Linked DNA regions of Endozoicomonas gorgoniicola. The main gene of each other region encodes a partner of the protein of the gene in region 2 in a complex. Links are inferred from orthologs where the notes say so. Each region holds a gene or a part of one and is shown on either strand. Other genes may lie near its edges.

What was found. Proteins that work in one complex are often made in the same cells at the same time.
Region 1: the proteins of holA (region 2) and dnaX are in contact, whole or in part, in a cryo-EM structure (PDB 8GIZ), measured with the Escherichia coli proteins. The link is inferred for Endozoicomonas gorgoniicola from one-to-one orthologs.

What each region holds. Positions count from the first base shown.
Region 1 is NZ_JAPFCC010000001.1:1,459,215-1,462,198, reverse strand. It holds dnaX (DNA polymerase III subunit gamma/tau), read right to left. Parts: upstream 2,575-2,984; coding sequence 427-2,574; downstream 1-426. Other genes in the region: NX722_RS06710 (YbaB/EbfC family nucleoid-associated protein), read right to left, coding at 40-366; recR (recombination mediator RecR), read right to left, coding at 1-21. UniProt on the Escherichia coli protein: Part of the beta sliding clamp loading complex, which hydrolyzes ATP to load the beta clamp onto primed DNA to form the DNA replication pre-initiation complex.
Region 2 is NZ_JAPFCC010000001.1:3,859,936-3,863,829, forward strand. What follows is about bases 414-3,379. They hold holA (DNA polymerase III subunit delta), read left to right. Parts: upstream 414-1,360; coding sequence 1,361-2,398; downstream 2,399-3,379. Other genes in these bases: NX722_RS17575 (catalase), read right to left, coding at 414-624; NX722_RS17580 (LPS-assembly lipoprotein LptE), read left to right, coding at 765-1,364; NX722_RS17590 (hypothetical protein), read right to left, coding at 2,421-2,864; NX722_RS17595 (hypothetical protein), read left to right, coding at 3,315-3,379. In the rest of the region: more of NX722_RS17575, read right to left, coding at 1-413; more of NX722_RS17595, read left to right, coding at 3,380-3,894. UniProt on the Escherichia coli protein: Part of the beta sliding clamp loading complex, which hydrolyzes ATP to load the beta clamp onto primed DNA to form the DNA replication pre-initiation complex.

The DNA.
Region 1 (2,984 bases), 2.4 Mb from region 2 along the record:
CCTGATAAGAGGACTGAACATAAATGACCTGTCTCTCGATTAGAATGGCATCTTGAAGCCATCAGGCAGATTCATGCCTGCTGTCAGGCCGGACATTTTTTCCTTGTTATTGCTCTCAACCTTACGAACAGCGTCGTTTACTGCCGCCGCCAGCAGGTCTTCCAGCATTTCCTTGTCTTCTTCCATCAGGCTCGGATCAATTTCGACACGCTTAACATCGTGGCGTCCTGTCATAGTGACCTTTACCATACCGGCACCGGATTCACCCTGAACTTCAGCATTGGCCAGTTCTTCCTGAACCCGCTGCATATCTTCCTGCATTTTCTGGGCCTGCTTCATCAGATTGCCCATACCACCCTTGAACATAGTGACTCCTTATTCAGGTTCGTGTGATTAAATACAATCGCCCGTCATAGCTACCAACCGCTACTTTATGACATTACCTACGGGCTGAACGCTGTCGTCCAGAACAACAGCTGTGAATTGATCAACCAGTGACTGCACATTGGCATCACTGTATATACTGTCGCGGGCCTGCTGCAAACGCTCGCCAATTTTTCGTTCACGCCAGGCTGCCGGTGTTTCAGTCTGTACAACGCCCACCTCTACCTGCAGACGCACCGGTTGCTGAAAATAGTCTGACAGTGCCTTTTCAATACGTTCACGATGGGTATCGTTGTAGAGCGTACTGCGCCCTTCATCCAGACGCAGGTCTATACGACCACTGCTGTGTGCAACGTATTCACAATGGGATCCAATCGTCCGGGTAACACCACCCAGCGGCAGACTGCGATAAACCGGAATCCAGCTCAGGGCATCCAGATCGGTCAGACACACCCGCTCGGAAGGATCAGGCAGTACCGGAGCCTCATCGACCACCTGCGGCACAGCCGCAGGCTCAGGCATGGACAGATTCTGCAAATCCATGCTGGCCGCATAACTTTCATAGGTTGACATCGGCGGAGGCACATCGTCATCTTCCCGGTCATCCGGCTCTGCACCAGATGTGACAGCAGGCACATAGTCAGCCTGAAAACCCGGGTCTCCCGCCTGATCATCATCAAGCGGCGGCACCTCCTGCAAATAGTCCGGCTGCCCAGAAAAAGGTGGCTCCTGCCCCACCTCCGGAACAGGCTGCGATGTTGCTGGCACAACCGGCTCAACGACCGCCGGAGCGGGCGAAGGTGAAAAATCCTCTGGCAGAGGGTTCACTGCCACGGCCGGGGTCGGCGGCACAGGCTCTGCGGTAGGGGTAGCTTCCCGCTGCGGCAGAACCGATGGTACCGTTGCAGGTTGCACAGGATCAACAGCGTCAACAGCAGACTCTTGTGCAATGGGCTCAGCAACCGTTGCTTCTGCAGCTATTGATTCTGTAGCTATTGATTCAGAAGCAGGCGCAGGCTCGGGTTCCGCCGCTTCAGAGGACTCAGAAACTGGGCTGCCGACATCAACAGAAGAGCGTTTAGCAGCGCCGGATTCAATCCGCACCGGCTCAGGACGGAAAGCCAGCATACGCAGCAGCGCCATCTCAAAGCCGCTTCTTGGCTCTGGCGCTAACGGCAGGTCACGCTTACCCACCAGGCCAATCTGGTAGTACAGCTGGACATCTTCTGCCCGCATATTGCCCGCCAGTTGTAACACCTGTTCACGATCACCCTGACTGTTATCCACCGCGTCAGGAACCGCCTGGGCAATAGCCACCCGGTGCAGTACCGACAGCATATCATTCAGTACCGCCATATAATCCGGCGCATGCTCCGCCAGATCAGCAACCGCTTTCAGGACACTTCCGGCATCTGCAGTCGACAACGCCCGGACCATCTTCATGACCTGCCCCTGGTCAATGGTACCCAGCATCGAGCTGACTTCACCTTCAGAAACCCGTCCATTACCAAAGGCAATGGCCTGATCCGTCAGACTCAGGGAATCCCGCATACTGCCATCAGCCGCACGCGCCAGCTGCCAGAGTGCCGAGGTTTCATAGGGGATATGTTCACTGCCGAGAACATTTTCCAGATGCCCGACAATGCGCTCCGGCGTCATGTTCTTCAGGCCGAACTGCAAACAACGGGACAAAATCGTGATGGGCAGCTTCTGTGGGTCCGTGGTGGCCAGCAAAAACTTCACATGGGGAGGCGGCTCTTCCAGAGTTTTCAGCAGCGCATTAAAGCTGTGCGCCGACAGCATGTGTACCTCGTCAATCAGGTACACCTTGTAGCGTCCGTGAGTCGGGGCATATTGAACGTTATCGAGAAGCTCCCGGGTGTCTTCCACCTTGGTGCGGGATGCCGCATCCACCTCAATCAGGTCAACGAAACGTCCGTCATCAATTTCACAACAGGCGGCGCACTGTCCGCAGGGCGTCGAACTCACCCCTTCGTCACAGTTGAGACATTTTGCCAGAATTCGGGCAATGGTGGTTTTACCTACCCCTCGGGTACCGGTAAACAGATAAGCGTGGTGCAGGCGATCCTGATCCAGTGCATTCACCAGAGCCTGCAGAACATGCGTCTGCCCAACCAGCTCCTTGAAAGAACGAGGTCGCCACTTGCGAGCAAGAACCTGATAGCTCATTGAAAAGCGTCAATACCCAGTAATAGAAATGTGTGAAACCTATGCTAACGAAGATGCCATAAGAATGCACTATCAGTCACTGATCAACATTCAGGGTAAATGCATGCACAGAAGCATCAGCCATCGGACCGCATCAATAAAAAATAGTTTAACGTGAATCAAAGCGCCTGACAGGCAGAGAGAGGGTCAACTCGAGATTGGAGGTCGAGATTGGAGGCAAACCCTGCCAGCCACACCCCGGCACATGATGTCACTGCTACCGTTGCTCCCTTCCGGGCCTGGCGGAGTTCACAGCTGATCATTGCGGGGGGACCGACAGGATCCACCATAATGCAAGCTACGGATCGATTTGCGATTTGCCGTTTCAGCGAATCGCCCCGTCGTCTTGATGCTGCGCATTCTCCACATTT
Region 2 (3,894 bases):
GCGTTCTCCGTCTTTATTCCAGAGACTCAGGGTGTGGGAACCATAACCATTCGTGTGCCTGAGCGATCTGGGAATACCCCGGTCAGACATTAGAATGGTGATCTGGTGCATGGACTGCGGATGATTTGCCCAGAATTCAAAATGATGGGCCGGATCAGGCAGGTTGGTTTTCGGGTCTTTCTTTTGAGAGTGAATGAAGTCAGGGAATTTGGCGGGGTCACGAATAAAGAAAACCGGCGTATTGTTGCCAACGATGTCGTAATTACCCTGTTCTGTATAAAAGCGCAGGGCAAACCCTCTCACGTCACGGACATAATCGCCAGAGTCCTGACCGCCGGCGACAGTAGAAAAACGCAGGAAGACGTCTGTTTTTTTACCCGCTCCCTGAAGAAAGTCAGCAATCGTATAATCCGATAAATCTTTATTCAGGGTAAAGGTGCCATAAGCACCATAACCTCTGGCATGAACAACACGCTCAGGAATTCGTTCACGGTTGAAGTGCGCCAGTTTTTCGAACAGGTGAACATTGTCAAATGTTAACGAACCTCGCTCCCCGGCAGAGATACTCGTGTCGTCATCAGCGACCGGAGCTCCATTAGCGTTAGTCAAATATGTCTTGCTCATTCCAACCTCCGTTAAGGTGGGGACTTTTATTATATGCAATAACAACTTTACAGGCAGCGGCATCCTTCCCTTTAACCACAACAGGTCAGCGTGTTATTGTTGAGCGATTAACCGTCGTTCTTGTGTGCCATGGAGAGATCATGTTCAGACAGCTATTAACGCAGCGAGCAATACAACAAGCAAGCCACTTTCAGAAGCGTGCCATTCTCCCTTTGTTGCTGATCACCAGCCTGTTAACAGCCTGCGGGTTTCAGCTGCGCGGGCAGATGGATATCGCCAGCGAACTGTCCGAACTGTCTGTTACAGGGTCTGACCGTACCTTTGTCCGGGATCTCAGAAGAGCCTTGAGCCTGACAGGCATCAGCATTAACGATGACGCCCCTTATCATCTGGTAGTTACCCGTATCAAACAGGATACCGGTCAACGCACCCATTCCAGCGCTGGCAGTTACGAGCAACTGTTGACACTGAAGGTTACCTATCAGCTGGAAACCAGTGACGGCCTGAAACTGTTTACCCCTATGGAGTTGAGTAACGAGCGTTACTTTACCCGGAACCAGAACCAGTCCAACGCTTCCAGCAACGAAGAACGTATCATCTTCAATGAGTTGCGCCAGGATATTATCAACACGACGGTTCGCCGGGTTGCTGCCATGTCGGGTGCCTCTCTGCAACAAGAGGCCGAGCGCGTCCGGAAAATCCGCAAAAAAGAGCAGGAGGCACTTGAGGCCCTGGAATGAAGTTAAAACCTGAGCAGCTTGGAGCGCAGTTAAAGCGCCAGCTGAGTAGTATTTACATCGTCAGTGGAGACGAACCCCTGCAAATATCTGAGTGCTGCGATGCCATCCGTCAGGAGGCTCGCCAGCGGGGGTTTACAGAGCGACACACTTACCATATTGATAACAGTTTTGACTGGAGCGAGTTGCTGGAAACAGCCAACTCGCTTTCACTGTTTGCCGAAAAACAGATTCTGGAACTGCGGATGCCTAATGGCAAACCCGGAGACAAGGGACGTAAGGCGTTACAGGAGTACCTGCAGAACCCTTCACCCGATAACCTGCTGCTGATCATTTCCGACCGGATTGATGCTGCGACGCAGAAAGCCAAGTGGTTTCAGCAACTGGAAAAAGCCGGTGTATTTATCCAGGTCTGGCCGGTTGAACACCGACAACTGCCCGGCTGGGTTGCACATCGTTTCAAGATGGCAGGTTACGAGGCATCAAAAGATGCGGTCACCCTGCTGGCTGAAAGGATTGAAGGCAACCTGCTGGCGGCTGCCCAGGAGATTGAAAAGCTGAAACTGCTGGCAAACGGTACTGTCATTGATGTCGATACCGTTCGGGAAGTGGTTTCAGATAATGCCCGCTTTGATGTGTTTCAGCTGGCCGATACGGCTCTGCAGGGCGATGTCAGGAATACCGTTCGTATTCTTGGTGGTCTCAGGTCCGAAGGTATTGAACCACCCATTGTTCTCTGGGCGCTGGCAAGAGAAATCCGGTTGCTCTGTCATCTGAGTCGGCTTAAATCCAGAGGCATCAGTACAGAGCTGGCAATAGATCAGGCAGCCAGAACCCATGGCTTCTCACCCTTTATGCTGAAAAAGCGCCGGGGACTTCTGGAAAAAGGCATGAGCCGTCAGTCGGAACGCGAGCTACGTCAGATGCTGGAACATGCAGGCGTTATTGACCAGGGGATAAAGGGGCTGAACCCGGCCAACGAGTGGGATGAGCTGCTGTCGTTATCAATGACGCTCGCAGGAGCGCCAGTGATCTGACCGGCCTTGTTCAACGAAGTCGTCAGGCATCATTTAGCAGGTGCTGCTCCGGTGGTGCCTGACGGTCAACTTCATTCAGTATCCTGCGATTCAGAATGCGCTTGCTGACCCGGGTGATTTGCGGAATGTCGTTTACCAGCTCCCACTCCATGCGATTTATAGACTCCACCATGACATCATTAAAGTTGGCGTTGAACAGCCAAGTCTCCCTGATGCGTTGCTGTACAATCGCTTTATTCTGGCTGGCTGAAACATATACTCCCCGTTCCAGAACTTCGGTATAAAAGTCTTTACCATACTCGGCATTTATCTCAGCCTGCCTGGACACCATGTTATAAGTACTCTGAAACATCTGACCTCCCGGGCCAGTAATGTCCATCACCAGATCTTTTGAATAAAAGCCTTTCACTGCGGCAGCATCTTTCCGCTGGATGGCATCTTCTTTGGCATCAAGCAGAAGCGTCATGACCCCTTCATCCAACTTGTAGTTTTTTGGCGGTAAGGTTCTCTGGTCACAACCAACGAGCATCAAGGCGAAAAGCAGTATAGTTGTTATTCGGTACATCTCTGACAAAGCCTTCTATCACTGACAGCGTCGAAAAATCCTTAAATCGATAACTGAACACCACACCCACCCCAAGAAAAAAGCAGGCAGGGTCAAAAAACAGTCAACTCTCGAAAAACAGCACTTTTTTCATCAAGTGGTAATCCCGAAAGGCACTGCGGTTACTACTTATCATACTAAAGACAGAGGCTTACTAGAAGTATTTGCAACAAGGATCGTTATGTCATAAAGGCGATTTATACCCAGCCGATGGCTCGAGTGAAAGAAATAGTTAAAGCCTGCTCAAACAGCTAAAGCTAAAAATAGTATCCAGAGGCCTTTCAGCCTCACAAGCGCTCAGGAGATAAGGACATGACAATCCGATACCTGCTGGTCGTAGCCACAATGATGATGACGGGCTGCGCCTTACAGTTTGAAAAATCACCTACCTATAACGAAGAGTGGTCAAAAGCCAAGAATATGGTTCATAGCGCTGGCATGCATAAACAGATGCACGATCAGCAACTGCCCGTCGGAGCCTATGACAAAGAAGGTAATCTGCAAGAACACAAACTCGGCAATATCTCCCACCCTGCTTACGGCAGTGGTAGTGGTGTTGTCGGTGTAAATATTCGACCTTATGGTGCTTTTGAACGTTTTTACTGGGGCTGGACAGTACCCGGAGCCAGCCACTACAGCGAACACCGACTGTTTGCCTGGATGCCCGATGAAATGGCGGATGATGAAAGCAAAGCCAGAGAGAAAATGGAAGTCATGCTCAGTCGGGCTTCGCTGGCCATTCTCGAAGAAATGGGTTACAGGAGTCAGGCATTTAAAAAGCCCTTTGAACTGGACGAGCTGCATTTCAAACAGTGGTATCTGGAGCAACCCGGAGGCGCCTGCAGCTTCGCCCGCCTTAACTGTGTCTTAAGCCTTTACGTACCGGAACCCG